Azoarcus olearius: one gene and its partner. The protein of the gene in region 1 interacts with the protein of each later gene in a pairwise test. Links are inferred from orthologs where the notes say so. Each region holds a gene or a part of one and is shown on either strand. Other genes may lie near its edges.

What was found.
Region 2: the proteins of ileS (region 1) and dqs_RS19405 interact in binary tests that used the Escherichia coli proteins (3 or more experiments, as listed by UniProt). The link is inferred for Azoarcus olearius from one-to-one orthologs.

Annotation. Positions count from the first base shown.
Region 1 is NZ_CP016210.1:1,379,174-1,386,021, reverse strand. The notes cover bases 2,243-5,639. They hold ileS (isoleucine--tRNA ligase), read left to right. Parts: upstream 2,243-2,640; coding sequence 2,641-5,439; downstream 5,440-5,639. Other genes in these bases: lspA (signal peptidase II), read left to right, coding at 5,432-5,639; dqs_RS06490 (bifunctional riboflavin kinase/FAD synthetase), read left to right, coding at 2,243-2,626. In the rest of the region: gloB (hydroxyacylglutathione hydrolase), read right to left, coding at 152-928; dqs_RS06495 (hypothetical protein), read right to left, coding at 925-1,248; more of dqs_RS06490, read left to right, coding at 1,628-2,242; more of lspA, read left to right, coding at 5,640-5,962; dqs_RS06475 (FKBP-type peptidyl-prolyl cis-trans isomerase), read left to right, coding at 5,959-6,387; ispH (4-hydroxy-3-methylbut-2-enyl diphosphate reductase), read left to right, coding at 6,417-6,848. UniProt on the Escherichia coli protein: Catalyzes the attachment of isoleucine to tRNA(Ile). As IleRS can inadvertently accommodate and process structurally similar amino acids such as valine, to avoid such errors it has two additional distinct tRNA(Ile)-dependent editing activities.
Region 2 is NZ_CP016210.1:4,237,426-4,243,723, forward strand. What follows is about bases 1,832-4,678. They hold dqs_RS19405 (HyaD/HybD family hydrogenase maturation endopeptidase), read left to right. Parts: upstream 1,832-2,869; coding sequence 2,870-3,487; downstream 3,488-4,678. Other genes in these bases: dqs_RS19400 (ATP-binding protein), read right to left, coding at 1,832-2,472; dqs_RS19410 (HypC/HybG/HupF family hydrogenase formation chaperone), read left to right, coding at 3,489-3,800; dqs_RS19415 (thioredoxin domain-containing protein), read left to right, coding at 3,797-4,255; dqs_RS19420 (hydrogenase expression/formation protein), read left to right, coding at 4,271-4,678. Outside these bases: dqs_RS19390 (HigA family addiction module antitoxin), read left to right, coding at 1-86; dqs_RS19395 (glutathione peroxidase), read left to right, coding at 168-758; more of dqs_RS19400, read right to left, coding at 778-1,831; more of dqs_RS19420, read left to right, coding at 4,679-5,143; dqs_RS19425 (rubredoxin), read left to right, coding at 5,188-5,400; [NiFe]-hydrogenase assembly chaperone HybE, read left to right, coding at 5,400-5,966; dqs_RS19435 (hypothetical protein), read left to right, coding at 5,967-6,298.

The DNA of each region.
Region 1 (6,848 bases):
GATGTCCGGCCGCAGGGGAGGGAGGAATCGGGGCGCCGTGAAGGCGCTGCGGACAGGATTTGCGCAGCGGGGCACCCGGACCGGATCCGGCTGGCGCCGCGGGCCCGCGGCACCGGCACGGGCCGGCTTGCGCGCGGCCCGTGCGGACTCATCAGAAGTGGTTCTTCCAGTCCCTCAGCGCCGCGAACACCTCGGCTTCGTCCTCGACCGGGTGGCCGCGCCAGTCAGCCGCCGCGCGCCGCAGCGCGGGCTCGGTGCAGCGCAGGAAGGGGTTGGTGTCCAGCTCGTCGCGCAGCGAGGACGGCACCGTCGGTTCGCCCGCGGCGCGGCGCGCCTCCATCCAGCGCTGGCGCCCCTGCAGCAGCCGGTTGCCCGGCTCCGCGGCAAGCGCGAAGCGGGCATTGGCCAGGCTGTACTCGTGCGCGCAATACACCTGGGTGGCGGGCGGCAGCGCGGCCAGGCGCGCGAGCGCGGCGTGCATCTGCGCCGGCGTGCCTTCGAACACCCGCCCGCAGCCACAGGGGAAGAGCACGTCGCCGCAGAACAGGTGGGTGCCGTCGAAATAGCCGATGTGGCCCGCGGTGTGGCCGGGCAGCGCGAGCACCTCGAAACCGGGATGGTCGTCGAGGACCGCCACACGCTCGCCGTCCACGACGCGATGGGTGAGCACCGCGATGTCCTCGCCGGCCGGGCCATACACCGGCACCGCGGCGTGGCGCAGCAGCTCCGCCACGCCGCCCACGTGATCGTCGTGGTGATGGGTGATCAGCACCGCACGCAACCGCAGCCGTTCGGCCGTCAGCACCGCGAGCACCGGGCCGGCGGTGCCGGGGTCGACCACCACCGCCTCGTCACCGCGCGTGAGCAGCCAGATGTAGTTGTCCTGGAAGGCGGGAATCGGGCGCACCCGCAGCGGCAGCGGCCTCATTCCGCCACCGCCAGCTGCGCGGCTTCCTCGCGCGAGTAGAAGCGGTCGTCGAGGACGAAACCGGAGCGCAGCGAGGCCTTGGCGCCGCGCACGCGGCCGGCGGGGTCGCGTATCGTCAGCTCGGCCGGCAGCCCGTCGAGCAGGTGGAACGGCGCGGGCCGGCCGTCGGCGTGACAACTGAGGAACACCCGTCCGGTCTCGCCGTCGAGGAAGGCCGGGCGAAAGCCGCGGTCGCGGTTGCCGCTGCTTACGCCGGCGGTGCCGCGGTACTGGTCGTTCTCGCGGCCGAGCACCGCGGCGGTCAACAGGTTTGCGCTCATGGTCGTCTCCTTGTGTGGGTAGTCGCCTTGCCGCCGGTGAGCGCGGTTTCTTACCGGGCGGCAGATCGGACGCTCGTTCCAGCGCCTCACCCCTCTTCCAGCAAAGGACGCGCCAGGCTGCGCGGCGGGAACCGAAGCCGCGCGCTTGCGCGGGATTCCACAGGGCCGGCGCCGTGCGCGCGTACGAGAATCGGACAGCCCGGCGTGGATCACCCGCCACGCTGTCCGGGAATGGAGCAGGACCGCGAGCGCATGGCCCGCCCGCGCGGCGCGCGGCACGCGAAGGCCTCGCGCTCCGCCGCGGCATCCACGAAGGGGCCGCCGCGGCGCACGTCCACGCCCGCCTTTGCCGCTATAATTGCGCCTTTTTCAGGCGGTCATGCAGGTCTCACGCGGGATTCCCGACCACGCCGCCCGGCAGCCTTCGGTGCTCACCATCGGCAACTTCGACGGCGTGCATCGCGGCCACCAGGCGCTGCTCAAGCTGCTCACCGACAAGGCGCGCGCCCTTGGCCTGCCCGCGGTGGTGCTCACGTTCGAGCCGCATCCGCGCGAGTACTTCGCTCCTGATGCCGCCCCCGCGCGCCTGGCTTCGCTGCGCGAAAAGCTGCTGCTGCTGGCCGCGGCCGGGGTGGACCGGGTGCATGTCTGCCGCTTCGACGCCCGCCTCGCGCAGCTCTCGCCCACAGCCTTCATCGACGATCTGCTGGTGCGCGGCCTCGGCGTGCGCCACCTCTATATCGGTGACGATTTCCGCTTTGGCGCGCGCCGCGCGGGCGACTTCGCAATGCTGCAGCAGGCCGGCGCGGCCCACGGCTTCGCGGTGGAATCCATGGCCACGCTGGATGTCGAGGGCGAACGCGTTTCCAGCTCGGCGGTGCGTGCGGCGCTGGCCGACGGCGACATGGCCCACGCCGAGCGCCTGCTCGGCCGCCCCTACAGCATCGCCGGGCGCGTGATCCACGGCGACAAGATCGGCCGCCGCATCGGCTACCCCACCGCCAACGTGCAGATGAAGCACCGCAAGCCGCCCTTCACCGGGGTGTATGCGGTGCGGGTGGAGGGCCTGACCGACGGGCTGGTGGACGGCGTCGCCAGCATGGGCATCCGCCCCACGATCAACAGCGCCGGCAGCCTGCGCCTGGAAGTGAACCTGTTCGACTGGAACAGCGACTGCTACGGTGCGCACCTGCGGGTGCACTTCCTGCACCGCCTGCGCGGCGAGGCCAGGTTCGATTCGCTCGACGCGCTCACCGCGCAGATCGGCCGCGACGCCGATGATGCGCGCGCCTGGCTGGCTGCCCACCCCACCGCCGGCCCGCGCCTGCCGCGCCCCCAAGATCACTCAACAATCACCCTCCCGCGCCCGCGGGGCTGACCAAGACCACTGCCATGGCTGACTACCGCAAGACGCTGAACCTGCCCGACACCGCCTTTCCGATGCGCGGCGACCTGCCCAAGCGCGAGCCCGGCTGGATCGCGGCGTGGCAGCAGCAGAAGCTCTACCAGAAGATCCGCAAGGCGGCCGCCGGCCGGCCCAAGTTCGTGCTGCACGACGGCCCGCCCTATGCCAACGGCAATCTTCACCTCGGCCATGCGCTGAACAAGATCCTGAAGGACATCATCGTCCGCTCGAAAACCCTGGCCGGCTTCGACGCGCCCTACGTGCCCGGCTGGGACTGCCACGGCCTGCCGATCGAGCACAAGGTCGAAGTCACCCACGGCAAGAACCTGCCCGCCGACAAGGTGCGCGAGCTGTGCCGCGCCTACGCCGCCGAGCAGGTCGAGATCCAGAAGAAGGAATTCATCCGCCTTGGCGTGCTGGGCGACTGGGACAACCCCTACCTGACGATGAACTTCGCCAACGAGGCGGGCGAAGTGCGCGCGCTGGCCGAGATGGTCAAGGCGGGCTACGTGTTCAAGGGCCTGAAGCCGGTGAACTGGTGCTTCGACTGCGGCTCGGCGCTGGCCGAAGCGGAAGTCGAATACGCCGACAAGGCCTCGCCGGCAGTCGATGTCGGCTTCCCCTGTGCCGAGCCCGACCGCCTCGCCGACGCCTTCGGTCTGGCGCCGCTGACCAAGCCGGCGCTGGCGGTGATCTGGACGACCACGCCCTGGACCATCCCCGCCAACCAGGCGCTGAACATGCACCCGGAGTTCGACTACGCGCTGGTCGATACCGGCGAGCGCTACCTGGTGCTGGCGCACGACCTGGTCGGCGCCTGCCTCGAACGCTACGGCCTGAACGGCCGCATCGTCGCCACCTGCAAGGGTGCCGCGCTCGACCGCGTGGCCTTCCGCCATCCGTTCTACGACCGCCTGTCGCCGGTCTTCCTGGGCGACTACGTGACGCTCGACGCCGGCACCGGCGTGGTCCACAGCGCACCCGCCTACGGCCTGGAAGACTTCCAGTCCTGCCGCGCCAATGGCATGCAGAGCGACGACATCCTGACCCCGGTGATGGGCGACGGCCGCTACGCGCCCGACCTGCCCTTCTTCGGCGGCATGAACATCTGGAAGGCCAACCCCGAGATCACCGCCAAGCTGCGCGAAGTCGGGTGCCTGCTGGCTGAAGCGAAAATCACCCACAGCTACATGCACTGCTGGCGCCACAAGACGCCGCTGATCTACCGCGCCACGGCGCAGTGGTTCGTCGGCATGGACAAGCCGGTGGCCGACGGCAGCACGCTGCGCGAGCGCGCGCTGCGCGGCGTGGAAGCCACCCGCTTCTTCCCCGCCTGGGGCCAGTCGCGCCTGCACGCGATGATCGCCAACCGGCCCGACTGGTGCATCTCGCGCCAGCGCAACTGGGGCGTGCCGATTCCCTTCTTCCTGCACAAGGAAACCGGCGAGCTGCATCCGCGCACCGTCGAGCTGATGGAAGAAGTGGCCAAGCGCATCGAACAGGAAGGCATCGAGGCGTGGTTCAAGCTCGACGCCGCCGAACTGCTCGGCGCCGAGGCGGCCCAGTACGACAAGATCAGCGACACGCTGGACGTCTGGTTCGATTCCGGCACCACCCACTGGCATGTGCTGCGCGGTTCGCACAACGACGGCCACGTCGAAGGCCCGCGCGCCGACCTCTACCTGGAAGGCTCGGACCAGCACCGCGGCTGGTTCCATTCCTCGCTGCTGACCGGCTGCGCAATCGACGGCCACCCGCCCTACAACGCGCTGCTCACCCACGGCTTCACGGTGGACCAGCAGGGCCGCAAGATGTCCAAGTCGCTCGGCAACACCATCCTGCCGCAGGAGGTGTCCGAGAAGATGGGCGCCGAGATCCTGCGCCTGTGGGTGGCCTCCACCGACTACTCGGGCGAGCTGTCGATCTCCAAGGAAATCCTCGACCGCGTCGTCGAGGTCTATCGCCGCGTGCGCAACACGCTGCGCTTCCTGCTCGCCAACACCGCCGACTTCGACATCGGCAAGGATGCGGTGCCGCTGGAGCAGTGGCTGGACATCGACCGCTACGCGCTCGCCTTCACCCGCCAGCTCGCCCAGCAGGCCGAGGCCGACTACGCGCGGTTCGAGTTCCACCGCATCGTGCAGGCGCTGCAGGTGTTCTGCGCCGAAGACCTCGGCGCCTTCTACCTCGACATCCTGAAGGACCGCCTGTACACCACCGCCGCCGGCAGCCAGGCACGGCGCGCGGCGCAGACGGCCTTGTGGCACATCACCCAGACGCTGCTGAAGCTGATGGCGCCCATCCTCTCCTTCACCGCCGAGGAAGCCTGGGCGGTGCTCAACCCCGGCAAGGAAGACAGCGTGATGCTGCACACCTTCCACGCGCTGCCGGCGCAGGAAGGCGAAGCCGGGTTGGTGGCGCGCTGGGAGACCATCCGCGCGGTGCGCGCCGAGGCGCTGAAGGTGATCGAGGCGCTGCGCACCGAAGGCAAGGTCGGCGCCTCGCTGCAGGCCGAACTGGAACTGCGCCTGACGGCCGACAAGTACACCGCGATGCAGAGCCTGGGCGAAGACCTGCGCTTCGTCACGATGACTTCGCGGGCCACGCTGCTGGAAGCGGCCAGCGCCGAGGCCGAAGCCATCGTCGCCACGCCGAGCGCGCGGACAAAGTGCGAACGCTGCTGGCACTACACCGACGACGTCGGCCACAACGCCGAACACCCCACGCTGTGCGCCCGCTGCGCGGACAACCTGTACGGCGCCGGCGAGACCCGCACGCATGCCTGATCTGCAAGCGGGCCAACGCCCGGCCTTCGTCGCGATGCTGCCCTGGCTGGTGCTGGCCGCCGTGGTCATGGGGCTGGACCAGCTGACCAAGCAGGTGGTGCTCGCCACCATGCAGTACGGCGAGGTGATCCCCGTCACCGGCTTCTTCGACCTGGTGCTGGTGTTCAACCGCGGCGCGGCCTTCAGCTTCCTCGCGGAACACTCCGGCTGGCAGCGCTGGTTCTTCACCGGCCTCGCGGTGGTGATCTGCGGCTGGCTGCTGGCGCTGATGCACCAGCATCGCGAGGAACGGCTGCTGCCGGCCGCTTTCGCGCTGATCATCGGCGGCGCGATCGGCAACGTGGTCGATCGCCTGCTGCACGGCGCGGTGGTCGATTTCCTGTATTTCCACGCTGGCCGCTACGGCTGGCCGGCGTTCAACCTCGCCGATTCGGCGATCACCCTCGGCGTGGGGCTGATGCTGTGGGCGCAACTGCGCGCCGGCAAGCACAAGCCTGAAGCCAGCCCGGAGCGTCCCTCGTGAGCCAGACCGTTGCCGCCAACAGCCTCGTCACCCTGCACTACCGCATCACCCTGCCCAACGGCCAGCCGCTGATCAGCACCTTCGAGGCAACGCCGGCCACGCTGCAGCTTGGCGCCGGCGAAATGCTGCCGGCGATGGAGCAGCTCATCATCGGCCTGGAGATCGGCAGCAACCACGTCTTCGAGCTGGAGCCCGAGAACGCCTTCGGCCCGCATCGCGCCGAACTGGTGGAACGCGTGAAGCGCGAGCACATGCCGAACGAGGAGATCGAACCGATGTCGATCATGGAGTTCACCGCGCCGGATGGTTCGCGCTATTCCGGCCTGGTGCGCGAGATCGACGAACAGTCGGCACTGATCGACTTCAACCACCCGCTGGCGGGCAAGGCGATCCGCTTCGAGGTGAAGGTCATCGGCACGTCCTGAGCACGCGCCGTCGCCCACAGAGAGAACAGATGGACAACAACGAAATCCTGCTCGCCAACCCGCGCGGCTTCTGCGCAGGCGTCGAGCGCGCGATCGAGATCGTGGAACGGGCGTTGCAGCGCTTCGGCGCGCCGATCTACGTCCGCCACGAGGTCGTGCACAACAAGTTCGTGGTCGACGACCTGCGCGCCAAGGGCGCCGTCTTCGTCGAGGAACTGGACGAGGTGCCGACCGGCAACACGGTGATCTTCAGCGCCCACGGCGTGTCGCAGGCGGTGCGCGAAGAGGCCGACAAGCGCGGCCTGCGCGTGTTCGATGCGACCTGCCCGCTGGTGACCAAGGTGCACATCGAGGTTGGCCGGATGCGCGAGCAGGGCCGCGAGCTGGTGATGATCGGCCACAAGGGGCATCCGGAGGTCGAAGGCACGATGGGCCAGGTGAAGGACGGCATCCACCTGGTG
Region 2 (6,298 bases), 2.9 Mb from region 1 along the record:
GCCGCTTCTTCGGCACCGATCCGCGCTTCTGGACCGCGCTGCAAGCCGAGTGGGATACCTTCGAGGCGATGCGCAGCGCCGGGTGAAGCGCGCCGCACGAACTTCCGCCACGCCCCGCCAGTCTCCGTCACATACCGCCGCCCCTGCGGCGGTGCCGGAGAACCGCAATGCGCACTACCGCCCTTGCCCTGACCTTGCTCGCCCTCGCCACCGCGGCCGTTGTGTACGCCGCCAGCGAGGCGCCCGTACCGGCCGCGACGCAAGCCGCCGCACCTGCCAGCCCGCTGCTCGACCACAGCTTCCGCCGCCTGCACGGGGCCGAAACGCTCAACCTGCGCGAACGCTATGCCGGCCAGCCGCTGCTCATCGTCAACACCGCCAGCCATTGCGGCTACACCGGCCAGTTCAAGGAACTGGAAGCCATCCACCAGCGCTACCGTGCGCAGGGGCTGAAGGTGCTCGGCTTCTCGTCGGATGACTTCAACCAGGAAGCCGACAACGAAGCCAAGGCCGCCAACGTCTGCTTCGTGAACTTCGGCGTCACCTTCGACATGTTCGCGCCCATCCACGTGCGCGGCGGCGACGCGCATCCGCTGTTCCGCGAACTCGCGCGCCAGTCGCAGGCGCCGCGCTGGAATTTCTATAAGTACGTGGTCGACCGCCAGGGCAAGGTGGTGGCCAGCTTCGAGAGCGCGGTCAAGCCGGACGCCCCCGAGGTAGTCGCCGCGCTCGAACGCGCGATTGCCGGCGCTCGCTGAGCGCCGGCTTCGCCACCGTTCAGGCTTCGGCTGGCGTCAGCGCACGGAACATCGCGCAGCGGTCGAAGGCCGCCATATCCGGCGGCACCGCCTTGCGCCCGCAGTACTTCGCCACCAGCTTGGCCAGGCCCTTGATGTCGCGCCCCGAGGCCTGCGGGTAGCGCGCCACCAGGCGGGCGACGAGCGCGTCGTCGAGCGCGAGCCCGAACTGCTCGGCCATCACCTGCCAGATCCGCGCGCGCGCCTCGGCGTCCGGCTGCTCGTAGCGGATCAGCGCGATGCAGCGCGAGACGATGGCCTCGTCGATGTCATCGACCCGGTTGGTGGTGAGGAACAGCAGGCCGTTGAAGTACTCCAGCACGCGCAGGAACACCCCGACCACCGCGTTCATCGAGATGTTGTCGTCGCGGCGCTTGATGTACACATCGGCTTCGTCGATCAGCATCACCGCGCCCCAGCGCTGCGCGCGCGTCAGCACTTCCTTCAACGCCGTTTCCATCGCCGCGACGTTGAGGCCGAGCTGGCCGGAATGCACCCGGTACAGCGGTCGGCGGATGATTTCCGAATACACCTCGGCGGTCAGCGTCTTGCCCACCCCCGGAGGGCCGGCGCACAGCACCGTGGTGCCGCCCGACTTGCCGGCGACGATGTCGTCCATCAGCACGTCCATCTCGGCCGTCAGGATGTCGATCAGGTCGGTCTGCTCCTCCGGCAGGATCAGCTTTTCCTTCAGCGCCGGGGCGTAGGCATAGGGCTCGAGGTCATCCACATGCACCCATACGTAGTGGTGCAGGTCCAGATGGAACATCAGGATGTAGAAATGCACCGGTAGCTGGGTGAACACGCCCTTGGGCAGGGTTTCCTGGATCGCCTGCACCTCGGCCTCGACCTTGAAGTCGCCGTTCTTGGAGGCGCGCCGCAGGTAGCGTTCCAGGATGTCGCCGGGCGCATCCAGCGTCAGCGCCCGGTCGGCGAGGATGCTCTCGTCGTTCACCAGGCGCGCCTTGCCACCGCCCGAGGACAGCACGATCACGTCCTTGCGCGACCAATCGGTGTCGCGGTGCGTCGCGGTGGGGTTTTCGGCGTAATAGCCCACGCCGGTGCCGGAAAACTGCTCGCCGTTGCGCGCCCGCCAGTCGAAATAGCGCGTCGCGCCTTCGTCGTAGGCGGCAATCAGCGCCGGCGTCTCGCGCACATAGCCCTTGGTGGCGAAGACTTCGGAGATCGTGCGCCCCGGGATGTCGCTCGGGTTGATGCGGATGTTGGCGGTGGCGAGCTTGGCCTTGGCGTTGGACTTGAGTTCCACCAGCACCTTGGCGCTTTCTTCTCCGCCCGGCGGGGTGTAATCGATGCGCGTCACCGCCCAGGCCAGCGGCTTGCCGGTCAGCGCGGCGGTGAACAGCCAGCCGCGGATGGCCCCGGCGGCGAGGTAGCGGATGATTTCCGGCACCACCTTTTCGAGGTCGTCATCCTCGAAGCGGAAACCTTCGTCGTTGAAAGCCTGTTGCAGGGTTTCCAGCTGGGCGGCTCGGGCGCGCTGGGTAGGTCCGCCGGCACCGTACAGATCGCCGAGGAAGCGCACCTCGGCGTGTTCGAGTTGGGCAAAGGGCACTTCGGCCCGGCTGCCCAGCTTCAGTTGGTCCTGCAGATAGGCCAGGCGCGGAAAGGCCTTGACCATGGCCTCGACGTGATTGCGTTCGATTTGCAGCTTCACCGCTTCCTCCAGATCGCCGGGAGCGCCGTCGCGGCGCGTACCGCGGCACTGCAGCAGAATTGGTGCCAGTCACCGAACCGGCCTGAAGCGCCTTTTCAATCAATACCTTGGAACAAGGCGGCGCGAAAATGACGATGCGCTTGTCGCAAGCCGCACAGCGTGCGTGGACGATTCGCGTCAAACGGCCGGCCTCTGGACACGCCGCCGCCCACTGATAACCGGCTTTCCACTTCCGCATCCAAATCCGCCATGCCTCACCCAGCGCTATTGCTTTCGGCTAGGGGGCGGGAGGCCCGGATCGCGTGCCGCGCGCGGCCTGCGGGGGCACGCCGCGATGGGCGCACAGGCTGGCACGCTCCCTGCTGCTGTTACGCGTCCCGTAACACCTGATCCCACCATGACTGCGCCCTCCCCTGACTCCGCCCTGATCCTTGGCATCGGCAACCTGCTGTGGGCCGACGAAGGTTTCGGCGTGCGCTGCGTGGAAGCTTTCAACGCCGCCTGGCAGGCGCCCGACAGCGTCACCGTGATGGACGGCGGCACCCAGGGCCTCTACCTGCTGCCCTACGTTACCGCCGCGCGCCGGCTGATCGTGTTCGACGCCGTCGATTACGGTCTGGAACCCGGCACGCTGCGGCTGGTGGAAGACGACGAGGTGCCGCGCTTCATGGGTGCCAAGAAGATGAGCCTGCACCAGACCGGCTTCCAGGAAGTGATCGCCTCGGCCGCGCTGCTCGGCCAGTGCCCACAGTCGATGCTGCTGATCGGCGTGCAGCCGGTGGAACTGGAAGACTTCGGCGGCAGCCTGCGGCCCGCGGTGCGCGCCCGCGTGGACGAAGCGGTGGCGATTGCCGCGGCCCGGCTGCGCGAGTGGGGCTTCCCGCTGCAAGCGCGTCAGGACGAGGCCGCGCCGCTCGCCGACGCCGCGCTGCAGATGCAGCGCTACGAGGCCGGCCGCCCGCCCGAGGACCTCGCCTGCCGCATCGGCGACATCCGCTTCATGCCGGAGCGCTGAGATGTGCGTCGGCATCCCCGTGCAGGTGCTGCGCAGCGAGGAAACGCGCGCGCTGTGCCGTGACCGCGACGGCAGCGAAGTGTGGGTGGATCTGCTGCTGGTGGGCGAGCAGCCACCCGGCACCTGGCTGATGTGCTTTCTCGGCGCGGCGCGCGAGGTGATCGACGCCGACACCGCACAACGCACGCTCGCCGCGCTCGCGGCACTCGACACCCTGCTGGCCGGCGGCGACGCCGACCTCGACGCGGCCTTCGCCGACCTGGTGAACCGCGAACCCGAACTGCCCGATTTCCTCAAACCGCAAACCACATGACCAGCCCCGACGCCCTCGAAAACGCCCTTCAGCGCCTTGCCCAGCACGACGGATTCCAACGCCTGGAAGCCTCCGATCTGCCCGCCTTCGCCGCCGCCCCGGGCACCGCGGTGCTGCTCTTGACCGACGACCCGGTGCGCTGCCCGGAAGCCTGGGACATGGTGGTGGTGCTGCCGGAAGCGCTGAAGGCGGTGCCCGGGCTGCGTCCGGCGGTCGCGGCGCCCGAGGCCAGCCGCGCGATCGCTGCCGGCTTCGGCATCACCCGCTATCCGGCGCTGCTCGTGCTGCGCGGCGAAGGCACCGAGCCCGGCCACGACTACGTCGGCGCCCTCGAAGGCATGCGCGACTGGCAGGTGCTGGTGCAGTCGCTCGCCACGCTGGCCGCCGCACCCGCCGGCCGCCGCCCCGGCATCGGCATTCCGGTGCTCGGCGCCGGCCCCTCTTCCTGCCACTGACCCGGAACCCTCCGCATGAAAGCCTGGTCCGCCAACGCCTTCCCGATTCCCGTCGTCGCCGCCGGCCCCGGTTCGCAGCCGGAAGAAGACGAAGCGCTCGACTACCTGCCGCTGCCCAGCGGCATGGACACCTTCGCCCCGCCCCGCCTGCCCGACCACATCGACCCCGCCTCGCGCGCCACCGCCGTCGCCACGCTGCAGGGCCTGCTCGCCGCGATGCGCGCGTGGACCTTCGGCACGCCCGGCCACCCGGTGGTCGATCTCGCGCCGCTCGACGGCGCCAGCCTCGCGCTGATCAACGATGCGCTCGGTCAGGGCGAGGTCAGCGCCCGCGTGCTCGGCGAGACCGAGCTGCGCATCCAGGAAACCGTGTTCGCCGGCATCTGGCGCGTGGTCGAGACCGACCGCGGCGGCCGTCGCCTCAACGACCGCATCGAGGCCTGCGCGATGCCGGCCGAGGTCATCACCCGCAGCCTCGAAGCCGCCCAAGCGGCGATTGCCGCCCCCACGCCGCCGCAGGGGGTGATGAACGCGCCCGCGGTGCTCAACGAACTGCTGCACGCGGTCGCCACGCGCCGCCCGGGCGCGGCGGCCCACATCGTCAACCTGACCCTGCTGCCGATGAACCCGGCCGACCTGGCGTGGCTGGTGGAGGTGCTCGGCGTCGGCCCGACGGTGATCCTGTCGCGCGGCTACGGCAATTGCCGGATCACCGCCACCGCGCTCGCCCGTACCTGGTGGGTGCAGTACTTCAACAGCGCCGACACGCTGATCCTCAACACCCTCGAAGTGACCGAACTGCCCGACGTCGCGCCCGCCGCGGCGGACGATTTCGGCGACAGCATCGCGCGGCTCGAGGAATGGATCGCGACCCTGTGCGACGCCTGAGTCGCGCGCTATTCTTAAAGATATAAACGGAGCAGCGCCACGCCATGTTCGAAGGCAGCTACCTGGGCAACGACGCCCGCCTCGACCCCGCCGCGCGGCTGGAATGCGGCATCTGCTGGTGGGTGTACGACCCGGCCGAGGGCGACGCGCTTGCCCAGGTGCCGGCGGGCACGCCCTTCGCCGCGCTGCCGGCGCACTGGTGCTGCCCCAACTGCGAAGCGCCGCGCCACAAGTTCATGGTCATCGCGGACGACTGATGACCGCCGTCGCGCGCACCTTCCCTGCCACCGCGGAGCCTGCCGACGCGGCGGCAGCGCACGCCGCCCGCCTGCGCGCGTGTTTTCAGCACATCGCGAGCACACGCATGGCAGGCCTGCCGATCTGCAACCCGGCGCTCGGCGTTGCAGTGCCGGCGCTGCTGCCTTTCCAGGGCGAGTGGCTGGGCGCGCTGGTCACGCCGTGGGCGATCAGCCTGGTGCTGCTGCCGGGCGAGGGCACGCGCTTTCGCGCGATCGGCGTCGGCGACAGCCAGGACTGGGACTTCCCGTCCGGCCGCTACAGCTTCCTCGGCCACCAGGAAGCGGATCTCGGCGCGTACCAGACCTGTTCGCTCGCCTCGCCGGTGTTCGAATTCGCCGATCAGGCCGCCGCCGAAACCTTCGCGCTCGCCGCACTGGAAGCCTTGTTGCGGAACGAGGAGGACGGCGGCGCGGCGCGCGCGCACGACGCCCGCGAGGCAGCCCGCCTCGCCGGCCTGCCTGCCGCGGCCGCCCCGGTCTCGCGGCGCGCCTTCCTGCGCGGCGCACTCTTCGGCGGCCGCTGAATGCTGGCCGGCACCGCCCTCCAGCTGCATGCCACCGTCGCCGGAGACGGGCGCCTCCATGCGACCGTCCGCACCCTGCGGCCCGCGGCGGCCCGGCTGCTGGTGGGCCGCCGCGTGGATGAAGCCGTGGCGCTGGCGCCCAGGCTGTTCGCCCTGTGCGGCTGCGCCCAGGGCGCGGCCGCGCGTCTCGCCTGTCGCGCTGCGGCGGGCGAAGCCGCGGCGCTTGACGAGGGCGACGAGCGCCGCCTCGCCGCCGAGGCGGCGCACGAGCACCTGTGGCGGCTGCTGCTCGACTGGCCGGTGCTGTTCGGCGCGCCGCCGCAGCGCCAGCG